4 regions of the Streptomyces sp. NPDC040410 genome follow, and region 3 is predicted to be linked to each of the others. Evidence: riboswitches for the same ligand, from Rfam matches in the RefSeq annotation. Region 3 holds a riboswitch; each other region holds the start of a gene.
What was found. Region 3 has a riboswitch for cyclic di-AMP ahead of ACZ562_RS22645 (C40 family peptidase). Riboswitches for the same ligand answer to the same signal wherever they lie in the genome.

Region 1: linked by a shared signal. The riboswitch ahead of ACZ562_RS01415 (M23 family metallopeptidase) and the one ahead of ACZ562_RS22645 (C40 family peptidase) in region 3 are both predicted to bind cyclic di-AMP.
Region 2: linked by a shared signal. The riboswitch ahead of ACZ562_RS34355 (M23 family metallopeptidase) and the one ahead of ACZ562_RS22645 (C40 family peptidase) in region 3 are both predicted to bind cyclic di-AMP.
Region 4: linked by a shared signal. The riboswitch ahead of ACZ562_RS21960 (C40 family peptidase) and the one ahead of ACZ562_RS22645 (C40 family peptidase) in region 3 are both predicted to bind cyclic di-AMP.

The regions. Positions count from the first base shown of each region.
Region 1 is NZ_JBVIVK010000001.1:316,030-323,343, forward strand. Features, by position in the region: gene ACZ562_RS01405 (TetR/AcrR family transcriptional regulator) at 54-674, shown strand; gene ACZ562_RS01410 (SGNH/GDSL hydrolase family protein) at 1,084-1,869, opposite strand; gene ACZ562_RS01415 (M23 family metallopeptidase) at 2,140-3,105, opposite strand; cyclic di-AMP (ydaO/yuaA leader) riboswitch at 3,108-3,267, opposite strand; partial or broken gene ACZ562_RS01420 (alpha-galactosidase) at 3,457-4,120, opposite strand; gene ACZ562_RS01425 (tyrosine-protein phosphatase) at 4,437-5,234, shown strand; gene ACZ562_RS01430 (aspartate aminotransferase family protein) at 5,372-6,757, opposite strand; gene dxs (1-deoxy-D-xylulose-5-phosphate synthase) at 6,754-7,314, opposite strand, start outside.
Region 2 is NZ_JBVIVK010000028.1:43,223-50,536, forward strand. Features, by position in the region: gene ACZ562_RS34330 (alkaline phosphatase family protein) at 1-277, opposite strand, end outside; gene ACZ562_RS34335 (DUF5998 family protein) at 277-873, opposite strand; gene ACZ562_RS34340 (bifunctional acetate--CoA ligase family protein/GNAT family N-acetyltransferase) at 939-3,824, opposite strand; gene ACZ562_RS34345 (HPr family phosphocarrier protein) at 4,001-4,282, shown strand; gene ACZ562_RS34350 (GntR family transcriptional regulator) at 4,430-5,125, opposite strand; gene ACZ562_RS34355 (M23 family metallopeptidase) at 5,314-6,120, opposite strand; cyclic di-AMP (ydaO/yuaA leader) riboswitch at 6,134-6,296, opposite strand; gene ACZ562_RS34360 (M16 family metallopeptidase) at 6,488-7,314, opposite strand, start outside.
Region 3 is NZ_JBVIVK010000011.1:182,147-189,460, reverse strand. Features, by position in the region: gene ACZ562_RS22675 (adenosylmethionine--8-amino-7-oxononanoate transaminase) at 1-900, opposite strand, end outside; gene bioB (biotin synthase BioB) at 893-2,122, opposite strand; gene ACZ562_RS22665 (8-amino-7-oxononanoate synthase) at 2,271-3,398, shown strand; gene ACZ562_RS22660 (DUF397 domain-containing protein) at 3,439-3,675, opposite strand; gene ACZ562_RS22655 (helix-turn-helix domain-containing protein) at 3,685-4,545, opposite strand; gene ACZ562_RS22650 (ATP-binding protein) at 4,758-5,240, shown strand; gene ACZ562_RS22645 (C40 family peptidase) at 5,333-5,806, opposite strand; cyclic di-AMP (ydaO/yuaA leader) riboswitch at 5,810-5,952, opposite strand; gene ACZ562_RS22640 (hypothetical protein) at 6,370-6,678, opposite strand; gene ACZ562_RS22635 (ATP-dependent Clp protease proteolytic subunit) at 6,687-7,314, opposite strand, start outside.
Region 4 is NZ_JBVIVK010000011.1:31,323-38,636, forward strand. Features, by position in the region: gene ACZ562_RS21935 (Lrp/AsnC family transcriptional regulator) at 1-322, shown strand, start outside; gene ACZ562_RS21940 (LysR substrate-binding domain-containing protein) at 352-1,107, opposite strand; gene ACZ562_RS21945 (DUF5997 family protein) at 1,166-1,552, shown strand; gene ACZ562_RS21950 (TerD family protein) at 1,671-3,893, shown strand; partial or broken gene ACZ562_RS21955 (fructosamine kinase family protein) at 4,022-4,212, opposite strand; cyclic di-AMP (ydaO/yuaA leader) riboswitch at 4,420-4,592, shown strand; gene ACZ562_RS21960 (C40 family peptidase) at 4,649-5,989, shown strand; gene ACZ562_RS21965 (MFS transporter) at 6,448-7,314, opposite strand, start outside.

The sequences.
Region 1 (7,314 bases), on a different contig from region 3:
ATGCGGACGTCGGCGCACGTCACAGCCGGGAAAGGGCTGTGTAGGGTGACGCCGTGACGAGAGTGCGGTTGAGCGTGGCTGAGCGGCGGGAGGAACTGCTGCGGGCCGCCGTCGAGCAGATCGAGGCGCGAGGCGTGGCGGCGGTCCGGATCGCCGACGTGGCCTCGGTGCTCGGCGTGAGCAGCGCGCTGGTGCTCTATCACTTCTCGACCAAGGAGAAGCTGGTCGCCGCCGCGTTCACCCATGCGGCCGAGGACGACCTCGCGCAGCTGCGCAAGCTTCTCGGCAAGCGCACCACCGCGCTGCGCCGGCTGCGGTCGGCCGTACGCTGGTACGCCCCCGCCGGCCAGGCCAAGGGCTGGCGGCTGTGGATCGAGGGCTGGGCGGTGGCCCTGCGCGAGCCCGTGCTGCGGGAGGTCATCCGTGACCTCGACCGGCAGTGGAAGGCGGCCCTGACCGAGGTCGTCGCGGAGGGGGTGGCCGCGGGCGAGTTCCAGTGCCCCGACCCGACGGGCGCGGCCCTGCGCCTGACCGCCCTGCTCGACGGGCTCGCCGTACAGATGACGACCTACGCGGGCACGGTTTCACGTACCCGGGCACTGACGTGGGTGGACGAGGCACTCGCCCGCGAACTGGGCCTGGCACGGGAGGCGTTGACGGCAGCGGCCCGGTGAGCCGCCACCCGCCTCTGCCCCGCCTCAAATGATCGTCCTCCCGGGTCACTTGACGACCCGTGGCACGGCGCTCGGCACGACTGCCGTGGACACCGGATCGCCCGACGGCGCCCCGGCCGCTCCGGTGCCCGGGAGCACGCCGGGGGAGGTCGCGCTGACCGGCATCGCCGGCGTTGCGGCCGCGGGCGCGCCGTCGAGCAACACGGCGCCGGCTCGACCGGGCCGATCAACACGGCGGGCCCGTCGACGGACTCGTCCGGGCGCGGCCGGCTTCGCACCGCGGCGGGCGGCGGAGCCGCTCGGCCGGGCCCTCGCCTCCGGCCGGAACACCCCCCCGCTCCTGCCCCTGCCGGTGCTCGTGGAACCCGCCACGACGGACGCGGTCCGGCGGACGGGAGGGCCCCGGCCCTCACGCCACCGAGTCGATCCGCATCTTGATGTCGTCCGGCGACAACGCCCCCTTGGCCGTCACATGGTCCCCCGACGACTCCCCGCGCAGCCGGCGTCCGATCCACGGAACCAGGTACTCGCGCGCCCAGTGGACGTCGTCCCGCCGGACGTCGAGGGTGCCGCGCGGCGGGAGGGGCGGCCACGGCTGGTCCGGGTCGGCCGGGACCTCCAGGCCGAGGACCTGACCCGCGCGCAGCGCCACCCGCGTGTGGCCCTCGGGCGACAGATGGAGCCGGTCGTCGTCCCAGGCCCGGCGGTCCTGGATGGTCTTCAGGGACCACAGGTCGAGCACCGGGCAGCCGTACCGGTCGGCGATGGCCCGCACATGACCGTTGTAGGTGGCGATCTTGCCGCGCAGGTGCTTGAGAACGGGTACGCCACGGGTGTCGAAGCCGGTGGTCACCATGACGGTGCCACAGACCTCGGTGAGCCGGGCGATCGCCCGCTCGAAGCGCTCGGCGACCTCGTCGGGGTCGGTGCCGGGCCGGATGATGTCGTTGCCGCCGGCAGAGAACGACACCAGGTCCGGGGCCAGTTCGACGGCCTGCGGAAGCTGGTCCTCGACTATCTGGTCGAGGAGTTTGCCGCGCACCGCGAGGTTCGCGTATCTGAAGTCGCCCTCGGGCCGCCGGTCCGCGAGCAGTACCGCGAACCGGTCGGCCCAGCCGACGAACGCCCCGTCGGGGCCGGGGTCGCCGACGCCCTCGGTGAAGCTGTCCCCCACCGACACGTACGACCCGATCACTGATCTGCTGTCACTCTTCGAATCGTCTGCCACATCGGCCCATGATTCACCTTCGGTTGTGACCTACGCGATCGTAGGAAAGGGTTGACGACCGGTGAGATAAGCCACTCCTAAAGGGCTCACCAAACCAGGAATAAGCCTCTGATCAAGGATGTTGCGGCGTGGACTGCCGCACTCGGAAGTCGCCGCCGGGACACACCGAAGGCCGGACCCGGGGATCGGGGTCCGGCCTTCGGCAGCGTGTCGGGCAGGTGTGGTCGTACGCCGGCCTCAGCCGACGGCGACGCCGTGCGAGCGGAGGTACGCGACCGGGTCCACGTCCGAGCCGTAGTCCGGTGTGGTGCGGATCTCGAAGTGCAGATGAGGTCCGGTGACGTTGCCGGTCGCTCCGGAGAGGCCGACCTGCTGGCCCGCGCTGACGGTCTGGCCGGCCGAGACGGAGAGCGAGGACAGGTGGCCGTACTGCGCGTAGTAGCCGTCGTTCAGCTTGATGACGACCTGGTTGCCGTATGCGCCGCCCCAGCCCGCGGAGACGACCGTACCGGCGGCCACGGCCTTGAGCGACGTGCCGGTCGGGACGACGAAGTCGACGCCGGTGTGGTAGCCGCTGGACCACATGCTGCCCGCCACGTGGTACGCCGTGCCGACGGAGGCACCGCTCACCGGGAGGGCGTAGCCGCTGGAGGTGGCAGCGGACTGGGCGGCCTGGGTGGTGGCCGTCGTCTTCTTCGAGGCGGACGAAGACGAAGACGCCTTCGCGGAAGAGGGCTTGGCCGAGGACGACTTCGCGGCGGACGAATTCGCCGATGAGGACGACGGCCTTGCCTTCGGCTTGCTCGTCGCGGCCTTCTTGTTGATGCTGAGCCGCTGCCCGGGGTGGATCAGCGACGGGTTGTCGCCGACGACATCACGGTTGTCCTGGTAGATCCTCTGCCAGCCACCGCTGACATGCTGCTCCGCGGCGATCTTCGAGAGGTAATCGCCCACGCGCACCGAATAGATCCGCACATCCACGTTCTGCGCGGTGTCCTTCTTCCCGGTCGCCTTCTTCGCGGCCGGAGCTGACTGCACGACCTTTTCCGAAACATTCTGGGAAACGGACTGGGCAGTGGCCGCATGGGCGCCGGTGGCTCCCATGAAGGGGAGGGCGAGTGCGGCGCCACCGGTTCCGGCGACGGCGATCGAGCGGGTGAAACGACGGGACTTGGGACGGCGATGCTTACCCTTCGCGGGCATGGCGAATTCCTCTCCGGCGCCTGCGAGGTGAGCTGTCGGGTGCGGACTGGAGATGCCCGGCCACGTCGAAACGCGGCTTTACCCCTAGCCGTTCCGGAGACCGGAACAGGCGGTTGTACCTGTGGGTCCCCCGCTCCTGCCGTGCACGGGTGAGTGTGTGCGGGCTCCGGGCGGCGGCAGGATTGGGCGTCCGTCCGGATCGGTGGCGAACGTAAGCGACCAAGACGCAATGGGACAACCAACAGGTTCCGTGCGAATGCGTTTTACTAGATCCCTTACGGGAATTTACGGTCACCGTGCGTGAATCAAGCGGCCGCCACTCTCCTCAAAAGCCCTTGAAAAGCACCTGAATTACGTGAACATGACGGGCGACGCACGGTCACGAATATGACGCTGCTCACGCGCCTCACCCCAGGACGCCATATTCCAGAAGGAGTTGGAATGAAGGCTGCAATTCGGACAGAAGGCCCAGATGTGGCCGAGCCGGAAAACCGCCGCATCGAGGTCGCCATGCAGTCCGGTCCGCAATCCGTGATGCGGCAACACCGCACCACGGTGAACTCCGCCCGTTTAGCGGCATTTATACGGCACTGTCGGGCCGGGACCGCACAGCCGCAGCGCCGGCACGGGCTCGCCGTGGCCGGAGCAGGGCTCGAAGCGACGCCGGGGTGTGTCGCCCACAGCCGGTCCAACAGGCCGTACGAGGCCCGCACATGGTCGACCCGGAGGCGCCGCGGACACGGCTCGCCGGGCCAGCCGGCGTCGGTGAAGCAGCGGCTGAAGTCCTATGTGACGTAGTCGACCGGCGCGCTGGAGAGCAGGCCGTGGGGCTGCCCCCGGAGGTACTCCTGGACGTCTTCACAGGCGAGGTGCGATACAAGCTGATTGCGGCTTCCATGCGCTTTCGTCCGGGTTGGAACTGCACCCAGTCGGGGTGCACGCGGTGCAGGTCGCTGTCCGATCGGCCATTTCCGGCTCGATCCCAGAGGGCGAACCGCATGCCGAGCGCGTGCACGGCCGGCCCGGTGTCCCGGAACACCAGCCGCAGCCCGTCGTCCGCCACCTCGTGCCGCTCGAAGGTCCACTCGATGCCGCGCCGTCCTCACTGCCGGTCGGCCCGGACAGAAGCCGCATAGAGCCGTTTTCGGCAATCTCCAGCATCAGGACCTTGCAGATCCGAACAGGTGCAATCAAGGCCCAACATCATCAATGGTCGCGGGGGTGTGAGGCAACGCCTGTGGACAACTCATTGCCCCAGGAATCCATGTCGTATCGTCGAGAGCGCGCCCGTCGATGAGCCGCGTCGACGGGCTGGATTGGGAGGAGCCCCCGTGACGCAGCAGGTCCCGTCGACCGAGCCCGAGCTGGCCGGAGTGCGCAACTTCCGTGACGTCGGCGGACTGCCGACGGCGGACGGGCGGCGGGTGCGGCACGGAGTGCTGTTCCGCAGCGGCCACCTCGCCCATGCGACGGAGGAGGACGCCGCCTTCCTCGGCTCCCTGGGCCTGCACACGATCTTCGACTTCCGCAACGCGGCCGACCAGCGGCTCGAAGGCCACGACGTCGAGCTGCCCGGCGTGCGCAATGTGAACATGCCGCTGAGCGACCCCGCGGACGGTGCCGAGTTCTGGAAGATGGTCCGAGACGGCGAGATCGACCAGCTGCGCGCGATCCTCGCCGACGGCAAGGCCGCGAACCGGATGATCACCTCCTACCGCAGGATCATCAAGGAACGGACGGCCGAGCACTCCCGGGTGCTTCGCTCGCTCGCCGAGGACAGCGTCCCCGCCCTGATGCACTGCGCGGCGGGCAAGGACCGGGCGGGACTGTCCATCGCGGTGACCCTGCTCGCCCTGGGCGTGGAGCGCGAGGCGATCCTCGCCGACTACCTGGAGTCCAACGCCACGCACCGCCGCTACAAGGTGCACCGCAGCAGCAAGTCCGCCGCGGCCTACTCCCCCGAGGTCATGGAGCTGCTCAGCCCCCTGTTCGACGCCCGCGCCGAGTACCTTACGGCGGCCCTCGAGACCATCGAGGAGACGTGGGGCGGCGTCGACGCCTACCTGGAGAAGGGGCTGTGCGTCACCCCGGAGATCCGCGAGCGGCTGCGGGAGCGGCTGCTCGACTGACTCCTCAGCCTCTTGCGAGTCGAGGTGCGCGCTGTCGCCGGGCACCCGACCGGGACGCGGACGGACAGTGCCCGCACGCCGCGTCCCTCGGCAACTGTCTCATCGCTGCGAGACGGCCTTGCCCGAGAGGCAAAAGCTCAGCGGTTCGCCACCGCCTGCTTCACCAGTGTCTTGCCGAAATCCCACATCAGCCCGCCGCCGCTGTGCGCGTCGTCCATCACCGCGGTGAACGCGTCCACGAACCGGTCCACTTCCCGCTCGCCGACGATCAGCGGCGGGATCAGCTTGATCACCTCCAGGTGGTCGCCGGAGACCTGGGTGAGGATCCGGTGCCGCTGCAGCAGCGGGACCACCACCATCTGCGCGAACAGCCCCTTGCGCGCGGCCTGCAGCATGGCCCAGCGGCTGCGCAGCTTCAGCGACCTGGGCCTGCCGAACTCGATGCCGATCATCAGGCCCCGGCCGCGGACGTCGGCGAGCAGCTCGTACTTGTCGATCAGCGCCGCGAGCCGGGACCTGAGTTGCTCCCCCGTCGCGCGGGCGTTGGCGACGATCTGCTCGTTCTCCATGACGGACAGCACGGCCAGGCCCGCCGCCATGGCCTGCGCGTTGGACCCGAAGCTGGCCGAATGGACCAGCACCCGGTCCATCGACGAGTAGACCTTCTTGAAGATCCAGTCCCTGCCCAAGGTGGCGCCCACCGGTACATAGCCGCCGGACAGGGCCTTGGCGACGCACACCAGGTCCGGCTCGACGCCCTCTTCGTGCTGGTAGGCGTAGAAGTCGCCGGTCCGGCCGAGGCCAGTCTGCACCTCGTCCGCGATGAGCAGCGCCTTGTGCCTGCGCAGCAGCTCCTGGGCGGCACGCAGGTATCCGGGCGGGGCCTCGTGCACGCCCTTGCCCTGGATCGGTTCGACGATCAGGGCGGCGACGTCGCCCTTCTTCAGCTCCCGTGCCAGGGCGTCGAGATCCCCGAGCGGGACGGCCGTGTCGGGCAGCAGCGGGGCGAAGCCGTCCCGGAAACCGCCCTCGCCGTTGACCGAGAGCGACCCCGTGGTCAGCCCGTGGAAGGCGTGGTCGCAGTACAGGACCCGCGGCCTGCCGGTGGCGTAGCGGGCGAACTTCAGCGCGGTCTCGACCGCCTCCGTACCGCTGTTGCCGAAGAACGCGCGGTCCAGGTGCGGGCTGTGCGCGAGCAGCTTCTCCGCCAGCAGTCCGGGCAGCGGCTGGCAGTCGAAACGGGTGAGGTCGGCGAGCTGGGCGTCGAGGACGTCGTGCAGCGCCTTGCGGACGACGGGGTGGTGGCGGCCCAGGCCCATCACCCCGAACCCGGCGAGCATGTCCAGGTATTCGTCGCCGTCCGCGTCCCAGAAGTACGCGCCCTCGGCCCGCTCGTAGACCTTGTCGAAGCCGATGGTGTGCAGCATGCGCGGGAGCTGGTGGTTGAGGTACCTGCTGTACAGCTCGTAGCGCTCGGCTCCGCGCCCGGCCAGGAGGGCACCGAGATCGAACTCCTTGGTCATTCGGCCTTCTCCTTGACTGGCACGACGGCTGGACCGTCGTGGCTGCCTCCGGCCTGATCCTTGACGGCCAGGCTCGCGCTGATCCGGCCGGCCACATCGACGGGCGTGAGCCCGATGTCGGCCAGCACCTCCCCGCGCTTGGCGTGCGCGAGGAACTGCTCCGGAACGCCGAACCGCCGTACGGGTACGTCGACTTCGGCGTCCCCCAGCGCCAGCGCCACCGCGGCGCCGACCCCGGACGCGCGGCTGTTGTCCTCGACGACCGCGACAAGACGGTGTCCCGCGGCGAGGCCGGGGAGCGCCGGGTCGACGGGCTTGACCCAGCGGGGGTCGACCACCGTGGCGCTGATCCCGCGGGCCTCCAGCAGCTCGGCGGCCCGGAGGCACACCGGTGCCATCACACCGACGGCGACGAGCAGCACCTCGGGCGTGTCCGGCCCGCGGTGCAGGACGTCCATTCCGCCGACGCGGTCGATCGCCGGCAGCGACGGCCCCACCGACTCCTTCGGGAAGCGCACCACCGTCGGCGCGTCGTCGACGGCGACGGCCTCCCGCAA
Region 2 (7,314 bases), on a different contig from region 3:
CGGTGCCGCCGCGCGAGCTGCCGAGGAGCGAGGTCATGAAGGGGGCCTCGTCCGGGTGGGCCCTGAGCTGCTCCCAGCCGAGACCGTCGATCAGGAACACGCAGTTCCGGTCGGCGGGGGTCAGCTCGGCGATCGCGGGGGTCATGTCCGGTACGGCCATGCCCGCTGCCAGTGTGGGCAGCAGATCGGCGAGGGAGCCGGAGCCGTACTCCGGCACGGGCGCGGAGTCGACGGCGAGGGGTTCCGGGTGGGAGTCCCAGGTGGTGGGCTGCGCCATCAGCGTGTGACGTCCGCGGTCGCCTCGGAGATGGCCTGCGCGAAGACGAGCGTCTGACGCACCGTCTCCGGGCCGTCCCCGGCCTCGCTGACCCGCAGGCTGAGGTCGTCCGCCGTCGAGTTGCCGGTGTAGCCGTGGTCGGCCTCGCAGTTGGGGTCGCCGCAGGCGGCGGGCTCGAGGTCGATGCGGGAGACGGCGCCCCAGCCGATGGTCAGCACGACCTCGCGGGGCGGCGTGCCCGGGGTGTACGACTCCGGGTTGGCAACCACGCGGCTGACCACGACGGACGAGATCCGGCCAAGCTTCACGGACTCCGTGGACGTCGTGGCGTACGGCGTCGGGGAGGTGGTGTCCGCGGCCTGCTCGTCGGTGTGGCTGACGATGAAGCGGTTACCGGTGAGAACGAGCACGGTCACGTGCCGCCGCACCTCGTTCTGGTCGAACGTCGTCTCTTGGTGGACCAGGTACGACCGGATGGGCTCGCCGCCCACAGCGGCCTCCACCGCCTCGGCCACGAGGGCCGGGTAGTAGCCGCTGCGCTCGATCGCCGCTCGCAGCCCCTGGGTCGTCGTACTGGTCTTGGCCATGACGTCCATCCTACGGGGGCGCACTGACTGCGAGGCACCGCTCCGTGCACAGGAGGCGTCGCTCGGTAGATCACTCAGTAGACCGGCAGCGTCCTCGGGCCGAGGTCGTCGCGGGCGGGCGGCTGTGCCAGGCGCACGGAGGCACCGAGCACGCTCAGCCCGTGCGGGGCGACGACGACCGGCTCCAGGGTGACCGCGACGACCTCCGGGTGGTCGTCGACCAGCCGCGACACGCGCAGCAGCAGGTCCTCCAGCGCAGGCGTGTCGACCGGCGTCGAGCCGCGCCAGCCGAACAGGAGCGGTGCCGTGCGGATCGACCGCACCAGCGAGGCGGCCTCCCGGTCCGTGACGGGAACCAGCCGGTGCGCCATGTCCCCGAGCAGCTGCGAGGCGGCCCCGGCCAGCCCGAACGAGACCACCGCGCCCGCCGCCGGGTCGATGACGGCCCGCACCACCGTGTCCACTCCACGCGGGGCCATCCCCTGCACGACCGGACGCAGCTGTTCCGGCTCCCCGAACAGCTCGGTCAACTCGGCGTAAGCCCGGTGCAGTTGCTCCTCGTCCGCGAGATCCAGGCGTACGCCGCCCAGGTCGGCTCGGTGGCGCAGGTGCGGGGAGGTGGCCTTGAGGGCCACGGGATAGCCGAGGGTGCGGGCGGCTTCGGCGGCGGCTTCCGGGGTGGGGGCGGGCAGGGCGCGGTGCACCTGGATGCCGTACGTGCCGAGCAGGTCGCACGTCTCGTCGCTGCCGAGCGTGAACCCCTGCCCGCGCGCGAGCAGCCCGCCGATCAGCTCGGCGGCCCCCTTCTCGTCGATGTCCTCGTACTCGGGCACCTTCCCGGGCTCGGCGGCCTCCCGCCGCCACTGCGCGTACTTCACGGCTTCGGCAAGGGCCCGAACGGCGCGCTCGGCGGCGGGGTAGGCGGGGATGAGGCGAGAGCAGAAGGGTGGCCCTTCCCCGCCGGCCGGCTTCGCCGCCGACGCGGCGGGCGGTCGTTCCGCAGGGCGGATCAGGTGGGCACCGCCCGCGGCGCCGGGATGGGAAACCGCGCCGGGTGCGTGGGAAACCGCGCCCGGTGCGTGGGAAACCGCCTGTGGTGCGGTACTGGCCGCAGCCGACAACGCCTCCGCAAGCCCCCCGAGCTCCACATGCACCACCAGCACCGGCTTCCCGGGAACCTCGTCCGCGGCCGACCTCAGAGCATCGGCCAACGTCGCGTCTCCGGCCGACCCCTCCCCCACCGCCGGTATCGCCGTGATGACCACCGCGTCGCACGAGTCGTCCCTCAACTCCCGGAGCAACGCCGCGTGGAAGTCCTCCGCGGACGCCCCCGTCGTCAGGTCCAACGGCGCCAGCGGCCTGAGCCCCTCGGAGAGGCACGCGTCGTACGTCAGCAGCCCCAGCGACTCGGAGTTCCCCAGGATCGCCACCCGGGGCCCCGCCGGCAGCGGCTGCCGCGCCAGCAGCAGCCCCGTGTCCACCAGCTCCGTGATCGTGTCCACGCGGATCACCCCGGCCTGCCGGAGCAGCGCGGACACCGTCGCGTGCGGCAGCCGCGTCGCCCGGACGGCATGCCCCTGCGGAGCGGAGCCCGCGCCCTGCACCACGACCAGCGGCTTCGCCGCCGCCGTCCGCCGCGCGAGGCGGGTGAACTTGCGCGGGTTGCCGATGGACTCCAGGTACATGAGGACGACGTCGGTGTCCGGATCGTCGTACCAGTACTGGATCAGGTCGTTGCCGGACACGTCCGCCCGGTTGCCCGAGGACACGAAGGTGGACACGCCGGTGTCCCCGGTGACCCCTCCCCCGCGCCGGTGCAGCCGGGACAGCAGCGCGATGCCGATGGCGCCGGACTGCGCGAACAGCCCGATCCTCCCGGGCCGCGGCATCTCGGGAGCGAGGGAGGCGTTCAGCCGTACGTCCGGGGAGGTGTTGACGACGCCGAAGGCGTTCGGCCCGATGATCCGCATGCCGTACGTGCGCGCGTGGCGCACCAGTTCGCGCTGGCGCTCGCGCCCCTCGGGGCCGCTCTCGGCGTATCCGGCGGAGACGACGACGAGGCCCTGCACGCCGTGCGCACCGCACTCGGCGACGACTTCGGGGACGTGCTCTGCCGGCACGGCGAGGACCGCAACGTCCACGGGTCCGCCGATGTCGCCCACCGAGCGGTACGCGGGGACCCCGTCGAGCACCTTCTGTTCCTCGGGGAAGGCCTTGTTCACGGCGTACAGGCTGCCGGTGAACCCGGCGTCCCGGATGTTGCCGAGGACGCTGCGGCCCACGCCGCCGGGGGCGCGGCCGGCCCCGATGACGGCGACGGAGCCGGGCGCCAGCAGCCGCCGTACCGACCGCGCCTCGGCGCGCTGTTCCCGCGCGCGCTGCACGGCGAGCGAGCGGTCGGTGGGTTCGAGGTCGAACTCCAGGCGTACGACGCCGTCCTCGAAGCTGCGCTTCTGCGTGTACCCGGCGTCCGTGAAGACCTTGATCATCTTGGTGTTGGCGGGCAGCACCTCGGCGGCGAAGCGGCGGATGTCGCGCTCGCGCGCGACGGCGGCGATGTGTTCGAGGAGGGCCGAGGCGACCCCGCGGCCCTGGTGGGCGTCCTGCACGAGGAAGGCGACCTCGGCCTCGTCCGCGGGCGCGGAGGCGGGCATGCCGCCGGCACCAATACGGTCATAGCGTACGGTGGCGATGAAATCGCCGCCGATCGTGGCCGCGAGTCCCACCCGGTCCACGAAGTCGTGGTGCGTGAAGCGGTGGACGTCCTTGGCGGACAGACGAGGGTAGGGCGCGAAGAAGCGGTAGTACTTCGATTCGTCCGAGACCTGCTCATAGAAGCTGACCAGGCGGTCTGCGTCATCGACGGTGATCGGGCGGATGTGTGTGGTGCCGCCGTCGCGCAGCACCACGTCGGCCTCCCAGTGGGCCGGGTACTCGTGCCTGTCCGACGGGGTCTGCATGGGCCCCAGAGTACGGCTCGCGTACGACAACGGGGCGAGGCAGTCTGTGGAGAACGGATGCCGGACCGAGGCCGCGGTCCGACGCCACCCGGGGCGGGACGAGGGCCCGCTCCGGCATGCTTCACGATGTGGGAAACTGGTCTAGACAACCCTGAGACAGTGAAGGGCAGCATCACATGGCTGAGCGCCGCGTCAACGTCGGCTGGGCCGAGGGCCTCCACGCCCGCCCCGCTTCCATCTTCGTCCGGGCCGCCACGGCCGCAGGTATCCCGGTGACGATCGCCAAGGCCGACGGCAACCCCGTCAACGCGGCCTCCATGCTGGCCGTTCTGGGCCTGGGCGCCCAGGGCGGCGAGGAGATCGTCCTCGCCTCCGACGCCGAGGGTGCGGACGTCGCGCTCGACCGCCTCGCGAAGCTGGTCTCCGAGGGCCTCGAGGAACTCCCCGAGACCGTCTGAGCACCCCACGCAATTGATGGCCGCGGCCGTCGCCGATTCACAGAAGGGCTCGTCCGAATTACCGGGCGAGCCCTTCGCATTTCCCTCTCACGGGCAGCAAAAATAATCCCCCTCGAATTACCCACCTCTTTGTATACGGCGCCCGTGTTAATGCCGCAGGCCCGACATGTTTACGGGATGTTGCGAGTTCCTCACACGGTCGGTCCGGTCCCCTCCCCCGTTGAAGCGCAACCGGTGCGCGGCCGTCGAGCGCTCCGTGTGCAGCGTCGTGACCGACCGCGCGCGCTCACTGTCGCCGCGCGCCACCGCATCCACGATCGCGCCGTGCTCCACCCAGGACTCCACCGGGCTGGCGGGCGCCTCCACCGTGTACATCCAGGCGATCTTGTGGCGCAGCTGGGTCAGCATCGAGGACAGCGCGGGGCTGCCGGACGCCTGGGCGAGCGTCTCGTGGAACCAGCCCCCCAGGGAGCGCAGATCCTCGCTGTTGCCCCTCTTGGCGCGCTCCTGGCCCAGCCTCACGAGGCCGCGCAACACCTTGAGATGTGCCTCGGTGCGCCGCTGGGCGGCGCGCGAGGCTCCGAGCGGTTCCAGAAGCATGCGCATCTCCAGGAGGTCGGCACCCTCCTGCTCGGTCGGCTCCGCGACGCACGCGCCGGCGTGCCGCCGGGTCACCACGAAGCCCTCGGCCTCCAGCGTGCGCAGGGCTTCGCGGACGGGGACGCGGGAGACGCCGTAGCGGCGGGCGAGCAGTTCCTCGGTGAGCCGGCTGCCGCGCTCGTAGACACCGGCGACGATGTCGTCCCGGATCGCGGTGCATACCGAGTGCGCCGGAATACGCATGACCGACCTCCGCCTTAATCCCCGTGAAACGTCGATGATTGACGTGTGTTCAATGACTCTATTGCAACGAGCCGGAATATCCGACGGCGGGCCTGAATCCAGGCCTATTTTTTGGACAACGCGGCCCCCGAAACGCCGAAAGCCCCGGCTCGGTGAGCCGGGGCTTCGGGATGCCGTGCCGTGGGTCGTCAGATCTTCACACCGTGCGATCGGAGGTAGGCGACGGGGTCGATGTCCGAGCCGTACTCCGCGGTCGTACGGGCCTCGAAGTGCAGGTGCGCTCCGGTGACGTTGCCGGTTGCGCCGGAGAGGCCTATCTGCTGGCCCGGGGTGACCTTCTGGCCCACCGAGACACCGATGGACGACAGATGGCCGTACTGGGTGTACGTGCCGTCGTTCATCTTGATCACGATGTTGTTCCCGTAGGAGCCGCCCCAGCCGGCCTCGACGACGGTGCCGGAGCCGACCGCGTGCACGGAGGTGCCGCTCGCGGCGTGGAAGTCGACACCGGTGTGGCTGCCGGAGGACCAGACGCCTCCGCCCGCCTTGTAACCGGTCGAGACGTAGGAGCCGGAGACCGGGGCGACGAAGGTGTTGAGGCGCTCGCGCTCGGCCTCGCGCGCGGCACGCTCCTTGACCTCGCGCGCCTCCTTCGCCTCCTCGCGCGCCTCCTTCGCCTCCTCGCGCGCCTTCTCGGCCTCCTCCGCCGCCTTCCTGCGCGCTGCCTCCTCGGCCGCCTTCTTGTAGGCGGCTTCCCGGGCGGCCTCCCGCTGTGCGTCGGCCTGTGCGTCGATCTGCTCGGCGACCGTGTCGCCGATCTTGATGACCGGGGTGAGGCCGGTCTGCTCGGCGGAGGTCTCCGCGGCGAGCGCCGGGGCGGCGATAGTGCCGATGGCGCCGGTGGTGGTGAGGGCCGCGACGCCCGCCACACGGGCGGTGGTGCGGTGCATCCTGCTGGGACGACGGTGCTTCCCGGTGGCGCGGGTGAACGCCATGTAGTGGCTGGTCCTTTCCTTCCTTCTCGCCTACCGGGTTAGCTGACGGGTTCGGAGCAGGAAGGTCTCCTACGGACACCCTCGCGGTGCGCGCGGGCGTCCGATTCACCCCAGGGACTGCGTGGGTCCCCGGCTCCCCTGGCTCGCGCCGTACGGGGACTCGGCGATGACTGTCCGGTGCCGCGGGCGCGGCGCACTGCCTGACGAACAGCCGGACCGACGCTAGACGCGGCGTCTTTCAATCCCCAAACGGATCACGCCTTTTGTAGCGCACGCCACAGGGCAGACAGGCAACCACTCCCTCAATTCGGACATACGCGGGCCCTGATGACGCTTCAGTCACCAGGGCCCCAGTGCGCGTGTGCTTCTACTCGGCCGACACGACGGTGACTTCACCGATGCCGAGGGCCTCGACGGGCTCCTTGATCTGCGCCGCGTCGCCGACCAGGATCGTCACCAGACGGTCCACCGGGAAGGCGCTCACGGCCGCCACGGTGGCCTCGACGGTGCCGGTCGCGGCGAGCTGCTGGTACAGCGTCGCCTGGTAGTCGTCGGGCAGCTGCTGCTCGACCTGGTCCGCCAGCGTGCTCGCCACGGCAGCGGCGGTCTCGTACTTGAGCGGCGCCACACCGACGAGGTTCTGCACGGCGACGTCGCGCTCGGCGTCGGTGAGGCCCCCTTCGGCGAGCGTGCGCAGCACCGTCCACAGGTCCTGCAGCGCCGGGCCGGTGTTCGGGGTGTCGACCGAGCCGCTGATGGCGAGCATGGCGGCGCCCGTGCCGTCCGGGGCGGACCGCAGGACCTGGCCGAACGCCCGCACGCCGTAGGTGTAGCCCTTCTCCTCGCGCAGGACGCGGTCCAGGCGGGAGGTGAGCGTGCCGCCGAGGCAGTATGTGCCGAGCACCTGCGCGGGCCACACGCGGTCGTGCCGGTCGGGGCCGACGCGGCCGATGAGCAGCTGCGTCTGGACCGCGCCGGGGCGGTCCACGATGACGACCCTGCCGGTGTCGTCGGCGGTGACCGGCGCGACCGGCCGCGGCTGGGCCGAGGAGCCGGTCCAGGCGCCGAGGGTGTCGCCGAGCAGCGCGTCGAGGTCGATCCCGGTGAGGTCGCCGACGACCACGGCGGTGGCGGTGGCCGGGCGGACGTGCTTCTCGTAGAAGGCGCGTACGGCCGCGGAGTCGATGGCGGCGA
Region 3 (7,314 bases):
CCGCGAGATGCCGTCGGCGACGCGCGAGGTGCACAGCGTGGCCGCCATGGTCATGTATCCGCCGGTCAGCGCCTTGCCCACGCACATCACGTCCGGCGTCACCGCCGCGTGCTCCGCGGCGAACAGGGCGCCCGTGCGCCCGAAACCGGTGGCGATCTCGTCGAACACCAGCAGCACGCCCTGCGCGTCGCACGCCTCGCGCAGCACCCGCAGATAGGCGGGGGAGTGGAACCGCATCCCGCCCGCGCCCTGCACCACCGGCTCGACGATCACCGCGGCGAGTTCGTCGGCGTGCCGCTCGATCGCCGCACGCAGCTGGTCCGCGTACGACTCCTCGTACTCGGCCGGAGGCGGGTCCACGAACACCTGGCGCTGGAGGACCCCGCTCCACAGCTCGTGCATCCCGCCCTGGGGATCGCACACGGACATCGGCTGCCAGGTGTCGCCGTGGTAGCCGCCGCGCCAGGTCAGCAGGCGCTGCTTGCCGGGCCGGCCGAGCGAGCGCCAGTACTGCAGGCACATCTTGACCGCGACCTCGACCGAAACCGATCCGGAGTCGGCGAGGAAGACGTGCTCCAGGCCGTCGGGCGACATGTCGACAAGGAGCTTCGCCAGTCGTACGGCGGGCTCGTGGGTGAGCCCGCCGAACATCACGTGACTCATCCGCCCGAGCTGCTCGCGTGCCGCCTCGTTGAGCACGGGGTGGTTGTAGCCGTGGATCGCCGACCACCAGGACGACATGCCGTCGACGAGTTCGGCCGAGCCGTCGGCGGGCCTGAGCCGCACCCCGCTCGCCGATTCCACGACGAGCGGTTCCTGGCGGCCGGGCATGGGACCGTACGGATGCCACACGTGCCGCCGGTCGAGCTCCAGCAGCTGGCGCACGCTCAGGTCAGGCATTGGGCGCGAGATCCGTGCCGGCACCCCGGCGGCGTACCGCGACGAGATCGGTACGGGCCTCGTTGACCGGCGCGGCCGGAGTGGCCGAGGCAGCCGTACCGCACACGCCGCCCCCCTCGTGGGACCCGCACCCGGCACTCTCGTGGGACCCGCATCCCCCGCCCGAGTGGCCCCCGCACCCGGCACTCTCCTGCGATCCGCACCCGCCCGCGGCCGCCGCCCGGTGCTCCGGCAGCGTCACCTGGTCGGCGCCCTCCACCTCGAACCCTGCGTCGGCGATCATCTCCAGGTCGGCCTTGCCGGCCTGGCCCTCGCTGGTGAGGTAGTCGCCGAGGAAGATCGAGTTGGCCAGGTTCAGGGCCAGCGGCTGCATGGTGCGCAGATGGACCTCGCGGCCGCCCGCGATCCGCACCTCGACGTCCGGGCAGACGAACCGGACCATCGCGAGGATCCTGAGGCACCGCTGCGGGGTGAGGTTCCACTCCTTGGCGAGCGGGGTGCCCTCGAAGGGGATCAGGAAGTTGACGGGAACCGAGTCCGGGTCCAGCTCGCGGAGCGAGAAGACGACGTCGACCAGGTCCTCGTCGCTCTCGCCCATGCCGGCGATCAGGCCGGAGCAGGCGGACAGGCCGGCCGCGTGGGCCTTCCGAACGGTGTCGACGCGGTCGGCGTAGGTGTGCGTGGTCGTGATGTCCCCGTACGTCCCCTCGGACGTGTTGAGGTTGTGGTTGTACGCGTCGGCGCCCGCCTCACGCAGCCGCTCGGCCTGGCCGTCGGTGAGCAGGCCCAGACAGGCGCACACCTCGACGCCCTCGTTCTGGTCCTTGATCGCCTTGATGGTGTCCGAGACCCGGTCCACGTCACGGTCCGTCGGCCCGCGGCCGCTGGCCACCAGACATACCCGCTTGGCGCCGCCCGCCAGCCCGGCCGCGGCGGCCTCGGACGCCTCGTCCGGCTTGAGCCAGGTGTACTTCAGAATGCCGGCGGTGGAGCCGAGCCGCTGGGAGCAGTAGGAGCAGTCCTCGGGGCACAGGCCGGACTTCAGGTTGACGAGGTAGTTGAGTTTCACGCGTCGGCCGAACCAGTGGCGGCGTACCTTTCCGGCCGCGGCCACCACGTCGAGCAGATCGTCGTCGGAGGTGGCGAGGACGGCAAGAGCCTCCTCGCGGGTCGGCACCTCGCGCCGAAGCCCCTTGTCCACCAGTGTGTTCAGCAGGTCCATGAGAGCCGATCCTGTCTTAAAGGACCGCCCGCGGCCAAGGAGAGACCGGACAAACAGAGCCCGTCAGCCGTGTGGGTATTGCCACACCGTCGGTCGCAAAACGTACCGCTAGGGTCTGTTCACTGCCTACAAAAGCCCCGGAGGACCCATGGCGTTCGGCTGGATCGACGAGCAGGCGCGAGCGCGCCGCCGCGCCGGACTCGTACGGACCCTGCGCCCCCGCCCCGCCGACTCGCCCCTGCTCGACCTCGCGAGCAACGACTACCTGGGCCTGGCCCGGCATCCCGAGGTCACCGAGGGCGCGGCGCGTGCCGCGCGCACCTGGGGCGGCGGCGCGACCGGCTCCCGGCTCGTCACCGGCACCACGGATCTTCACACCGAGCTGGAACGCGAGCTGGCCGCCTTCTGCGGTTTCGAGGCGGCCCTGGTCCTCTCCTCCGGGTACGCGGCCAACCTCGCAGCGGTCACGGCGCTCGCCCCGCACGGCTCGCTGATCGTCTCCGACGCGGGAAACCACGCCTCGCTGATCGACGGCTGCCGGCTGGCCCGGGGCACGACACAGGTCGTCGCGCACGCCGAACCCGACGCCGTGCGCAAGGCACTCCGGACGCAGGACGGGCCGGCCGTCGTGGTGTCCGACACGGTCTTCTCCGTCGACGGCGACGCCGCCCCGCTGTCCGCGCTCGCCGAGGCGTGCCGGGAGCACGGAGCGGGGCTGGTCGTGGACGACGCCCACGGCCTCGGCGTGCTCGGCGACGGCGGCCGCGGCGCCCCGCACGCGGCGGGGCTCGCGGGCGCCGACGACGTCGTCGTGACGGTCACGCTGTCCAAGTCGCTCGGCAGCCAGGGCGGAGCCGTGCTGGGCCCCGCCCGGGTGATCGACCACCTGGTCAACGCGGCCCGGACGTTCATCTTCGACACGGGCCTCGCCCCCGCGGCGGCGGGCGCGGCCCTGGCGGCCCTGGGGCTGCTGCGCCGCGAGCCGGAGCGGGCGGAGCGGGCGCGCGCGGTGGCGGGCGAGCTGCACGCACGCCTGACCGCCGCGGGTCTGGAGGCGGTACGTCCGGACGCGGCAGTGGTCTCCGTGCGCGCGCCGTCCCCGGAGGGGGCCGTGCAGTGGGCGGCCGACTGCCGCGCGGCCGGGCTGGCCGTGGGTTGCTTCCGTCCTCCTTCCGTGCCCGACGGCATCTCACGGCTGAGGCTGACCGCCCGCGCGGACCTCTCCGAGGCGCAGATCGAACGCGCTGTACATGTGATCGGCGAAACGCGACCATGAGTCGGCGTGACACGGCCGCGCAGTGCGCGCTGTGGAACGATCAGAAGTGATCTGAAACGATCCCGGCCGTGAATCCCGCCCAGCTCCCGGGGGAGAAGAGCAGTGCGGGCCCGGCCGGGTCCTTGGAGTCGCGTACGGCGAGCAGTCCGGCTCCTGGGCCGGTCAGCGGGCGAGCCGTCTCGACGCAGTTGTTCGCTCCCGTGCTGTAGCTGCTGCGCAGCCATCGCACGTCGTGCAGAGCGGTGCTGGAAGGTACGTTCCGAGGCAGTGCTGACATGGTGCCTCCTTACGCGCCGGCACCTATCCCGGCGATGTAATCCAACGAGTCCTCGGGCGAAAGGGCGTGGATCCGAAGAGAGTTGAAGGCCTCGGTGTAGGCCTCCAGGTCTTCTTTCCGTTCGAGGTAGAGGCTACTCGTCAAGTGGTCGAGAACAACCACATTTAGATCAGAAGTGCGCGAAAATGAGAAGATAACGAAAGGCCCGGTCACGCCGATATGCGCCCCGGCCGCGAACGGCAGCACCTGCAGGCGCACTTGGGGCAGTCGTGCCGACTCCACCAGCCGCTCCAGCTGCCGCGCCATCACCCCGGGACCGCCGACCTCGCGGCGCAGCACCGCCTCGTCCAGGACCGCGCTCAGCCGCAGCGGCGGCTCGGCCCGCAGCACGTCCTGCCTGGCCAGTCGCACTTCCACCAGTGCGTCCAGCCGCTCGTCGTCCAGGCCGTCCACCGCGGCCCGGGTCACCGCCCGGGCGTACTCGGGTGTCTGCAGCAGCCCCGGGACGACAGAGGTCTCCAGCGTGCGCATCGCGCTGGCCTGTGACTCCAGGCTGATGAAGTCCCGGTAGGTCGGCGGCAGCACTCCGCGGTACGCGTGCCACCAGTGGTGCCGTCCGCCGCCGTCGTCGGAACTCGCCAAGGCCAGCAGCAACTCCCGCAGTTGGGGTTCCGCCACGCCGTAGGCGTCGAGAAGCAACCGCACGTCGGCCGGTTTCACCCCGCTGGCGCCGGTCTCGATCCGGCTCACCTTCGACTGGTGCCAGCCCACCAGACGGGCCGCCTCGCCACTGGTGAGTGCCGCGCCGGTGCGCAGCGCACGCAGTTCGGCACCAAGCTTCCGCCGGCGCACCGCGGGACCGTGCTGCATGCGCAACTCCTTACTCCTTCCGGGCCGCCCAAATACGCTCTTCCGTCGGAGAGTTCACCGCTTTGAGCGACAGATATATGCAGATCTTGGTGGATCGCCATCCTGACCGGCGCGGTAATGGCAGTCTGGCGACGAAGCACCAGTCCGGGACCGTACTCGAACCATCCGCTCCGTGTCGGACTGCGGTCCCGTGGGAAAGGGACGACGTCGTCATGGCAGACCATCTGGAATCATCCGTCACTCTGCCGAGCGATCCCGCCTCGGTCTCCGCGGCCCGTACCTACGTGGTGGGCACCCTGGCGGAGTGGGGACTGCCGAAGGACGTGGAACTGGCCGACACCATCCGGCTCATCGTCTCCGAACTCGCCACCAACGCCGTACAGCACACCTTGGGCCAGTCACCCACCTTCACGGTGGACATCGCGCTCGACCGCGACGAACAACTGCGCATCGGCGTGACCGACAGTCATCCGCGCTTCCCCAAACGCCTGCCGGCCGCCGTCCAGCAGGACAACGGCCGTGGCATGGTGATCATTCGCTGGCTGGCCGCGGAGTGCGGCGGCAGGCTGAGAGTGCGGCCGACCCGTGAGGGCGGCAAGACGGTCTCCATCGAACTGCCGTGGTCCCTGCCGGCCGAGCCGGTGACGGCAGCGGGACAGCAGCCGGTGACAGCAGCCGGGCAGCAGGAGCCGTAGGGGCTGTCCGGCATGATCCGCCTGAGGGCCTGAGGGCCTGAGGGCCCGGGGAGGCGGCGGCTTGTCAGGTGACCGCCGCCTCCCCGGGGGAGTCAGCTGACCCGGCCGTACCAGACGCTCCTCGTCCAGATCTTCTGCAGCTTCACCACGTCCCCGGTCTTCGGGGCGTGCCAGATCTTCCCCTTCCCGGCGTAGATGCCCACGTGGTAGACGCTGGAGCCCGAGTGGAAGAACACAAGGTCTCCGGCCTTGCGGCTCTTGGCCGAGATGTGGCGGGTCTTGTTGTACTGCTGGGCCGCCGTACGGGGCAGTGTCTTGCCCGCCTTCTTGAACGAGTACAGCGTGAGCCCGGAGCAGTCGAACCGGCGCGGACCGGTGGCGCCCCACTTGTAGGGGGAGCCCTTCTTGGAGGCCGCCACCTGAAGTGCCTTCGTCGCCGTCGTGGCTGCCGCGGCGTCGGTGGCGACACCGGGGACCACGATCGAGCCGCCCACCGCGGCGATGGTCAGTGCCGAGGCCGTGGAGGCCCGGGCCATGAGCGACGGGACACGATTGAGCGCAGTCATGCGCAACCCTTCGTCAGCCGCCTGTGAAGGATGACCTGTCGGATTCGGGCTGGCGAAGTTGCCCGGCCGCGGCTGCGGCTTCACCCCAAGGGCTGCTCGGACCGGCATCTCCCATTCGGAGACGACCGTCCCGGCGACCCGTCGTGATTGGGTCCTCCACTCCTGCCGATCCACTCCTGTCGACCGGTCATCCGGGCGGCGGCAGGACTCGGCGTCCGCCCGGACCGCCCCGCCGCTGCGGCGGGGGCTTGTCGTCAGACAGGGATCTTGACTCACAGATGGCCTGAAAGCCCAACGGAACCGGGGGTTTGTGTTGTTACTCACCACTCACCCGTTCGGGTGGACACCCCCGTGTTCGAAGGGGCGTTGAGGGGGTCGCGCACCCCCGGACCAGCAATGGAATGTTCCGTTCCGCCTCTGGGCTACGCGCGTTGTGCAACTTGGGCGGTCCTGAAAAAGGAGGGGCGTCTACTCCAATCAGCGGTACGTCATTTGGTCCGTTTCAACCCGGTTCCGGACGCTCCGCCGCTGTGGCGGATCGCCCGGGATCGGATGCGCATGCCTCAACTGTCGGAGCGCGCGGGCACGGTGACCCGGGCCGTGCGGCGCTCCCCGTCCAGCACGCGCAGCGCGCGCGCCAGCGTGGGGGCGTGCAGTTCGGTCTCGCCCCGCCGGTGCATCAGGTCCAGCGCGTCGCGCAGTTCGGCCGCCTTGGTGACCAGCGCCTGGGCTGCGCGCAGTCCGCGGTACGTGTCCCCGTGATGCGCGGGGTTGATGCGGCCCAGCAGGTCGACCACGTCGAGGTAGCGGTCGATCAACTCGCCCTCGGCGCGGGTCAGGGCGGGCAGGGGCGGCAGCTCCGGCGGCAGCATCGGGCGGCTCACCTCGCGCCGGGGGCGGTGCGGGAGGCCTTGCGGCCGGGGATGATCCGGTCCACCAGGCCGTACTCCAGCGCCTGTTGCGCGTCCATGATCATGTCCCGCTCGATGTCCGCGCTCACTTGCTCCGGGTGGCGGCCCGTGTGCCGTACGAGCATCTCCTCGAGGCGGCCGCGGACGCGGGCCAACTCGTCGGCCCGGACGGCGAGATCAATGGCCTGTCCCTCCACGGGCTCGGGCAGTGCCGGCTGGTGGATCACCACCCGCGCACCCGGGAGCGCGAACCGCTTGCCCGGAGTCCCGGCGGCCAGCAGCACCGCGGCGGACGAGCCGGCCTGGCCCAGGCAGACCGTCTCCACGTCGCAGGCGACGAACCGCATCGTGTCGTAGATCGCCGACATCGCGCTGAACGAGCCGCCCGGAGAGTTGACGTACAGCGAGATGTCCCGGTCCGGATTCTGGTGCTCGAGGTGCATGAACTGCGCCGTCACGTCGTTGGCCGAGGTGTCGTCGATCGGCGTCCCGAGGAAGACGATCCGCTCCTCCAGCAGCTTCGAGTACGGGTCCATCGTCCTGTGTCCGGAGCTCGTGCGCTCGGTGAACTCGGGCAGGACGTGGCGGGCGGACGGT
Region 4 (7,314 bases), 150 kb from region 3:
GGGGCCTTCGCTCTCTCCCGCCGCGCTCGGCCACCCGGTGCTCGCGTTCGTGCACATCGAGGTCACCCAGGGCCATCTCGACGACGTGGGCGACGAGCTCGCGGCCGTGCCGGAGATCGTCGAGGCCTTCTCGATCACGGGCGGCGGGGACCTGCTGACGCGGGTCGTGGCGCGCGACAACGCCCATCTCGAGGACGTGATCCAGAAACTGATCAGCCTCCCCGGCGTGGTGCGGACCCGCACCGAGGTGGCACTGCGCGAACGCGTCCCGCACAGGCTGCTGCCGCTGGTGGAGTCGATGGGGCGCGCCGCCCGCAGATGACCTTCTGTTCTACAGCCGGCGGGGCCGGGCTACGACCGGCGGCGTGGCTTGCCCCGCCTGGCGCCCTTCGGGCCGCCGGAACCGCCTCCCCGGGAGCCCTTGCCCGGGGCGGGCTTGGGGCCGCCGCTCTTCTCGGGGCGCTTGCGCTGCTGCTGCGCCGGGGCCGGGGGCTGGGCGCGCCCCCTGGTGCTGTTGACCGTCCTGCCGCGGACGATCCCGATGAAGTCCTCGACGAGGTCGGTTGTCGCGTCCTGTGGCCAGGACAGTGCGACACCCGACTCCGGGGCGTCCACGACGGGGCGGTAGGTCAGGTCCCTGCGGTGGTGCAGACGGGCCAGCGACTGGGGGACGACGAGCAGGCCGATGCCCGCGGCGACGAGCTCGACGGCGTCCGCGGTCGTGGCGGGGCGCTCGAACGCGGGAAGGCCCGGCGGACGCTCCCAGTCGAGGACGTCGTCGAGGGGGTGCAGCACGATCTCGTCGGCGAGATCCGCGACTGCCACCACGTCCGCCGCCGTCACCAGATGGTCCTTGGGAACCACGACCACCGTCGTCTCGGTGTAGAGCGGGATCGCGCTGAAGACCGTACGGTCCACCGGCAGCCGTACGAGCGCCGCGTCCGCGTCCTTGCCGCGCAGGACATCGGATGCCTCCGCGGCCCGCACCTGGACGAGCGTCAGGGGGACGCCGGGCATGCGCTCGTTCCAGATCCGCACCCACTTGCCGAGGGTCACGCCAGGGACGTACGCGAGCCGGAACGAAGGAGGTGCTTCCGAGCCTGTCACCAGGCCAGGCTACCGGGCGTGGTCGGACGTCTCGTCCGCGGTCGTTAGTCTTGACGCCATGAAGTCGCACCAGACCGCCCAGACGATGAAGCCCGCGACCGCGGCGAAGAAGCTGGGCGTGTACCTCCCGGCCACCCCCGCGGAATTCCAGGCGGGCGTCGTCTCGCGCGCCGAGTTCAACGAGCTGCAGGCCAATCCGCCCGAATGGCTTCAGGAGCTGCGGCGCACCGGCCCGCACCCCCGCCCGGTGGTCGCGGCGAAGCTCGGCGTCTCCATCGCGGGACTGGCGCGCGGCGGGGTGACCGAGGCGCTCACCACCGAGCAGATCGAGGCGCTCAGGCAGGACGGGCCCGAGTGGCTGGAGAAGGAGCGCGCCACCCAGGCCGAGGTCCGCAAGGAAGCGGTGCGCGTCAAGAAGAAGAACGCCGAGCGCGAGGTTTCCTGACCGCACTTCCTCCGGGTGAGCGCACCGCTGAAACGGACGTGATCACCGCCGGAGAGGATGCGATCATCGCGGGAAAATCCCCATGCACCGGCTCGAACGCTTCTGCGATCATCCCGGGATGGGTCACACTCTCGAACCGCTGGTCGTCCGGCACACCCGCCGGCTCCCGTCCCCGACGGGACCCGCCGGGACGGGCGACGTCGCGGCGCGGCAGTTCGACGCCGCGCTGATGTCCGTCGGCTTCAAACTCTCGGCGGGCCTGCTGGAGCGCCTGTCGGGACTGTCCGAGGGCGCAGTCGTCGACACCGCCGTGCGCACACTGGCCGCCGTCCGCGAGATGGTCGGCGACCACGTCCGGCACAACGTCTACTTTCTCGACTTCCCGGCCCATGTGCCGGACACCTTCGACTTCTGGATGCGGTGCATCGCCGAGGCACTCGCCGACGACACCTCGCGCACCAGCACCATCGACCAGCTGCGCAGCGGTGTGGTGGACCTGCTCACCCTCCCGTCCTACGGCAGCTACCGGCACACGTACGCCGAGATGCTCGCCGCCCACGAGGAACTGATCGCCGCGGCGGGCGACCGGATGACGGTCCTGCATCTGGGCGGTGACCTGGACGACGAGGTCACCGCGCTGTACCTGGCGCTGGCGGGCAGCGCCACGCCGCTGGGCGAGGCCGGCCTGCGCGACCTGGGGATCCTGGCCGGGCGGTGCGTGACCGGCCCCCAGCCCGAGGCGATCCCGGTCCGGGAGAACCGCGCCGTCATCAACCGGGCCCGGCTGGGAGCGGGCGTGGACCTCCTGCTGGACACGGTCACCGACGTGCTGCGGCTGGCCTGCGCGGTCTCGGGCGGTGACGTGACCCTGCAGGAACCGACCCGTTTCCGGGCCCTGTCCCGCCCGGTCCGCCGCGCCCTGCTCGAGGGACTCGACTCGGTCGTCGCCGGCGCCCCCGCCAAGCTCGCCGACGTGTCCGCGCACCGCGAGGCGTTCAAACGGCTCGGTGAACGTCTCCATCCGCACGAGTACCCGCGGTGGCCGCACGCCGCCGACGTGTTCGCGGTCGCGCGGGGCGAGAGCAAGGCGCGGTCCTTCGACGGCCGGGTCGAGGAGCTCCTCGGCGGCGGCGACGTCATCGCAGCCGTGGAGCTGCTGAAGTCGGCGCCGGGCAAGCTGTTCCGTTCGCTGGACCGGCTGCTGCGGTCGGCCTCCGGCCAGGACGAGCGGGATGCCGTCATCACCGCCGCCGAGCAGGTCGCCCCGCTGGTCTCGGGCCGGGTCGTGCTGTCGGTCCGCGAGCACCTGCACAACCGCGGCGAAGAGAGCCGGCCCGAGAAGCGTCCTGAGAGCCGTCCTGCGGATCCTGAGAAGCCCGCCGCCCGCCGTGTCTTCGTCAACCGCTCGGGCCGCGCCTGGGTCGCTCCCGACACCCGCCTGCCCGTACTGTCGGCGGACCGCGAGCGTCTGATCGCCTCGCTCGACGCCGAGACGCGCCGCCGGCTCCCGGACCCGGGCCACCTGCTGGTCGACCCGGACGTCCTGGACGTGGCGCTTCCGCTCAGCGGCAAGGCGACCGCATCCGGTCTCGGCGTGCTGCCGCGCGGCTCCGTCTCCCCCGTCGACGGCGAACTGCTGCGCTTCTTCGTGTACTGGAAGCAGAGGGAGCACGTGACCGACTACGACCTGTCGGCGCTGCTGCTGGACGCCGACTACACGGTGATCACCTGGCTGTCCTACACCGCCCTGACCGACCTGGAGGGCGAGCACTCCGGCGACATCACCGAAGCGCCCGACGGCGCCTCGGAGTTCATCAACCTGAGGCTGGGCGCCGCTCGCGGCACGTTCATCGTCCCGCAGGTCAACATCTTCTCCGGGGAGGGGTTCGAGGAGGTCGAGGAGTCGTTCTTCGGCTTCATGCTGCGCGACGCCGACCAGCAGGGCCGGCCGTTCGAACCGCGCACCGTGCGCATGAAGTCGGAGCTGCGTGGTCCCGGCCGGGTCGCGCTGCCTCTGGCGTTCCGGCGGGGGCACGACGGCCGGTGGCAGGCCAAGTGGCTGCACCTGTACCTGAAGGGCACTCCGTCGGCCAACCGGGTCGAGGAGAACCGGGTGTCGGTCGCGACGCTGCTGCGCGGGATCGTCGAGCGCGAGCAGCTCACGGTCCGGTACCTGATCGACCTGATGTCCGACGACGCGACGACGACCGTGACGTCGTGGGACGGCAGGACGGTGCCGGACGGCCCGGTCACCTACATCGGCCTGGAGCGTCCCGACGGCCTGCACCCGGACTCCCGGGTCATCACCCCCGAAAACCTGCGCGACGTGATCCCCGGCTGACTGCTAGCGTGGAGCGCGGCGAGGCCATGAACGGGCTTCCTTCTCATTCCGCTGCGGCGGCCTGTCACTAGCCCGTTCGCTTTCCTCGCCCTCGACGTCGCACCGGGCGGCGTCGGCGGTCACTCCGCCGGCGCCGCCTGCTGGTAGCCGTCCAGCACCGTCCCAGATGCGGGCACCCGAAGAGCCTGAGCATCGCCAGGTCGGCCTCGCGGTGGCCGCCGTGCGCGGCCGGGTCGATCAGCCACACATGCCCGTCGGCGCCCCGCAGCGCGTTGCCGTTCCACAGGTCGCCGTGCAGCCGGCCCTGCGGCTCGGCCGGAGCCTCCCGGCCGTCGAGGAAACCGTCCTGGACCACTACTGCCTGGCGGGCCGGGCGAGGCCCGAGCTGACCGCCGGTCACTCCTCGGCACAACGAAGGTCACCATTACGTATCGGACATTCGGGGCTTCAACCTTCACACGAGGCACACAAGTTGGTTAGGTTGACGGCGGGCTGTTCGACTCCCTCCGGCGGACCGCGCCGGGTCGCACAGCCTCCGCCGAGTCCGGTGCGCCGTAAGGCAGGCCGGAACCGGGGACCCAACCGAAACTCGGGGTGAATCGGCCCAACCGCCCTTCGGGGAGGGGTCGTAGGGCACACCTTCCGGATCGTCCGCCCGAACCCGTCAGCTAACTCGGTAGGCGGAGCACGGAAGGAGTACGTCCCTCATGGCGCCGGAACGATCGTCGCGCCCCCGAGGTCTCAGCCTCCCCGGCATGCGCAACTCCGCCCTCGCGACGGCGGCGCTTACCTCTGTGGCCCTGTTCTCCCAGACAGCCGACGCCACGCCCGGGGACGACGGACCGAGCCGCGAAGAGGTCCAGCAGCGGGTCAACGCGCTCTATGACCAGGCCGAGACCGCCTCCGGTACCTCCAACGCGACCCGTGCGACGCCGTCGGGTTCGCGCCGCGCGGGCGGGGCGCCCGCCGAGGGGGCCGGGCGCTCGGATCCCGCGCTCGACGACGTGGCCCGGCAGTGGTTCGACATGGCGCGCTCGCGCCTCGGTCCGACCGTTCCGGCGGTGCTGCCGCGCGACAGGATGCCGGCGGCCGCTGCCCAGTCCCGGCCCGCGGAACGGCAGGCTGCTCTACCGGAGTTGACGGCAGAGAGAGCCTCCGCCGCCGTACGGGAGCTGCCCGCCGGGTCGGCCTCCAGGCCCGTACTGGAGCTGACCGCAGGGCCGCCGGCTCCCGCTTCCGTACCCGCGCTGCCGGCCGCACCGGAGACGGGACAGCGCGCGCCTCTTGCCCTGCCCGCGCCGGCCGTCAAGGACGAGCGGTCGGCGTTGCGAACCTCCAAGGAGCAGAGCCGGCACAAGCTCGCCGAGGCCCGTGAGCTGCTGTCCCGGCACATCCAGCAGAGGACGCCGGTCGCGGCGCTCGAGGCCGCGCCGGCCGACGCCCCCCGGTTCGCCACGCCGGAGCCGGATCGCCCCGCCGACGAGGAGGCGGCGTGGACCCTGCAGCAGCCCGCCGCGAACGAGGCGTGGCCCCAGCAGCAGCCGGCCGAGAGCATGGCGTGGCCCCAGCAGACCGGCGAAGTGGCCCGGCGGCAACAGCAGACCGGCGAAGTGGCCCGGCAGCAGACCGGCGAAGCGGCCTGGCGGCAACAGCAGCCCTCACCCGGCCCGGCCACCACCACGGCCTTCGACGCGGTCCGTCCCGCAGGCGCCGTCAGCACCGCGGATCCGGTGACCGGCGGAAAGGCCGAACGCGCCCTCGCCTTCGCGCGCGCCCAGACCGGCAGGCCGTGCGTCATGGGGGCGACCGGACCGGACTCGTACGACTGCGCGAGCCTCACCCAGGCCGCCTGGAAGGCCGCCGGCGTCGCACTCCCGCGTTCCGCACCCGACCAGGCGAACGCCGGCACCGTGATCCCCCTCAGCACCGTCCTGCCCGGCGACCTGGTCTTCTTCCACGACGACCTCACTCACGTCGGCCTCTACACCGGCGACGGGTTGATGATCCACGCACCGGAGCCGGGGGCGTACATACGCGAGGAGTCGGTCTACAACGTCGGGGAGTCGGCGATCCGCGGAGCCGTGCGGCTCGCCTGACAATTGGCGGCCGCGCGGGCTGCCAAAGGAGAGCAAACCCACCGCGGCTTCGACCCGCGCCCGTCCGGTGACGGGGCCGACACGGCAAAGGGGCGGCACGGTCGGCGTGTCGCCCGGCGCCGCCGCGGAGTTCGGCCGGCTCGGGGACGAGGCCATGGGCCCGCTGCGGGCCGGGTTCCCGTTCGCGCAGCACGACGGGGCCGGGCAGGACAGAACGCCTGTCACGGCACGTCATGCGGCCGGAACGGGGTGGGAACGCCGGGCCGTCGAACTGACCGTCCAGGACCACCCGTCGGCGTTGGCCGCCAAGGAACTGCGCCTCACCCAGCAAGGAGTGAAGCAGCTGCTCTCCGCCGTCTACCGCAAGATCGGCACCGATGCCGCCGGGTTCCCCGAAGCTGAGGACCTTTCCCCGTCCCCTGCCGTGACCTGCGGGTCTCACCGCGCGGTTCCCGGCCTCACGTGGGGCCGGGGCCTCCACCGCCCTGGAGGCGTTCCAGGTCGGAGGGACGGACCTGGATGACCACGATGGCGATCAGCGCGGCGACCACGGTGAAGATCGCCGCCATGACGAAGGCGGCCGAGGCCCCGGCGGTGAGGACCTCGTCGGACCAGGGCGCCGGGAGCTGCCCGGTGCGTTCGAACCGCAGGCGCTCGGCCGGGGTCGCCTGCGCCAGGAAGCCCGGGACCTGTTTCTCCGCCTCGTTGTTGCTGGCCGTGCCGAACATCGTGACCAGGATGGACAGTCCGAGCGAACCACCGACCTGCTGGGTGGCGTTGAGGAGTCCGGAGGCCGCACCGGTCTCCTGGACGGGGACGTTGGAGAGCGCCATCAGCGTGAGCGAGACGAACTCCATGCCCATGCCCAGGCTGAAGACGAGCATCGGACCGAGCACGCTGCCCGCGTAGGTGGAGTGGACGTCGGTCAGGGTCAGCCAGGCCAGACCCGCCGCGGCGAGGATCGCGCCCACCACCATGAACGGTTTGGGGCCGTACGTCGGCAGGAAACGGGAGGCCAGCCCGGCGCCGATCGCGATGACCGCGCTGACGGGGAGGAAGGCGAGCCCCGCCTGCAACGGGCTGAAGTCCAGCACGTTCTGCACGAACAGCGTGAGGAAGAAGAACATGCCGAAGATCGCGGCGGCGAGGCACAGCATGATTCCGTACGTGCCCGCGCGGTTGCGGTCGGCGAACATGTGCATCGGCGTGATCGGCTGTCTGGAACGCCTCTCGACCAGGATGAACACCACGAGGACAACGACGGCCGCGCCGAAGGAGGCGAGGGTGAGCGCGTCCCGCCAGCCCTCCTGCGCGGCTCTGATGAA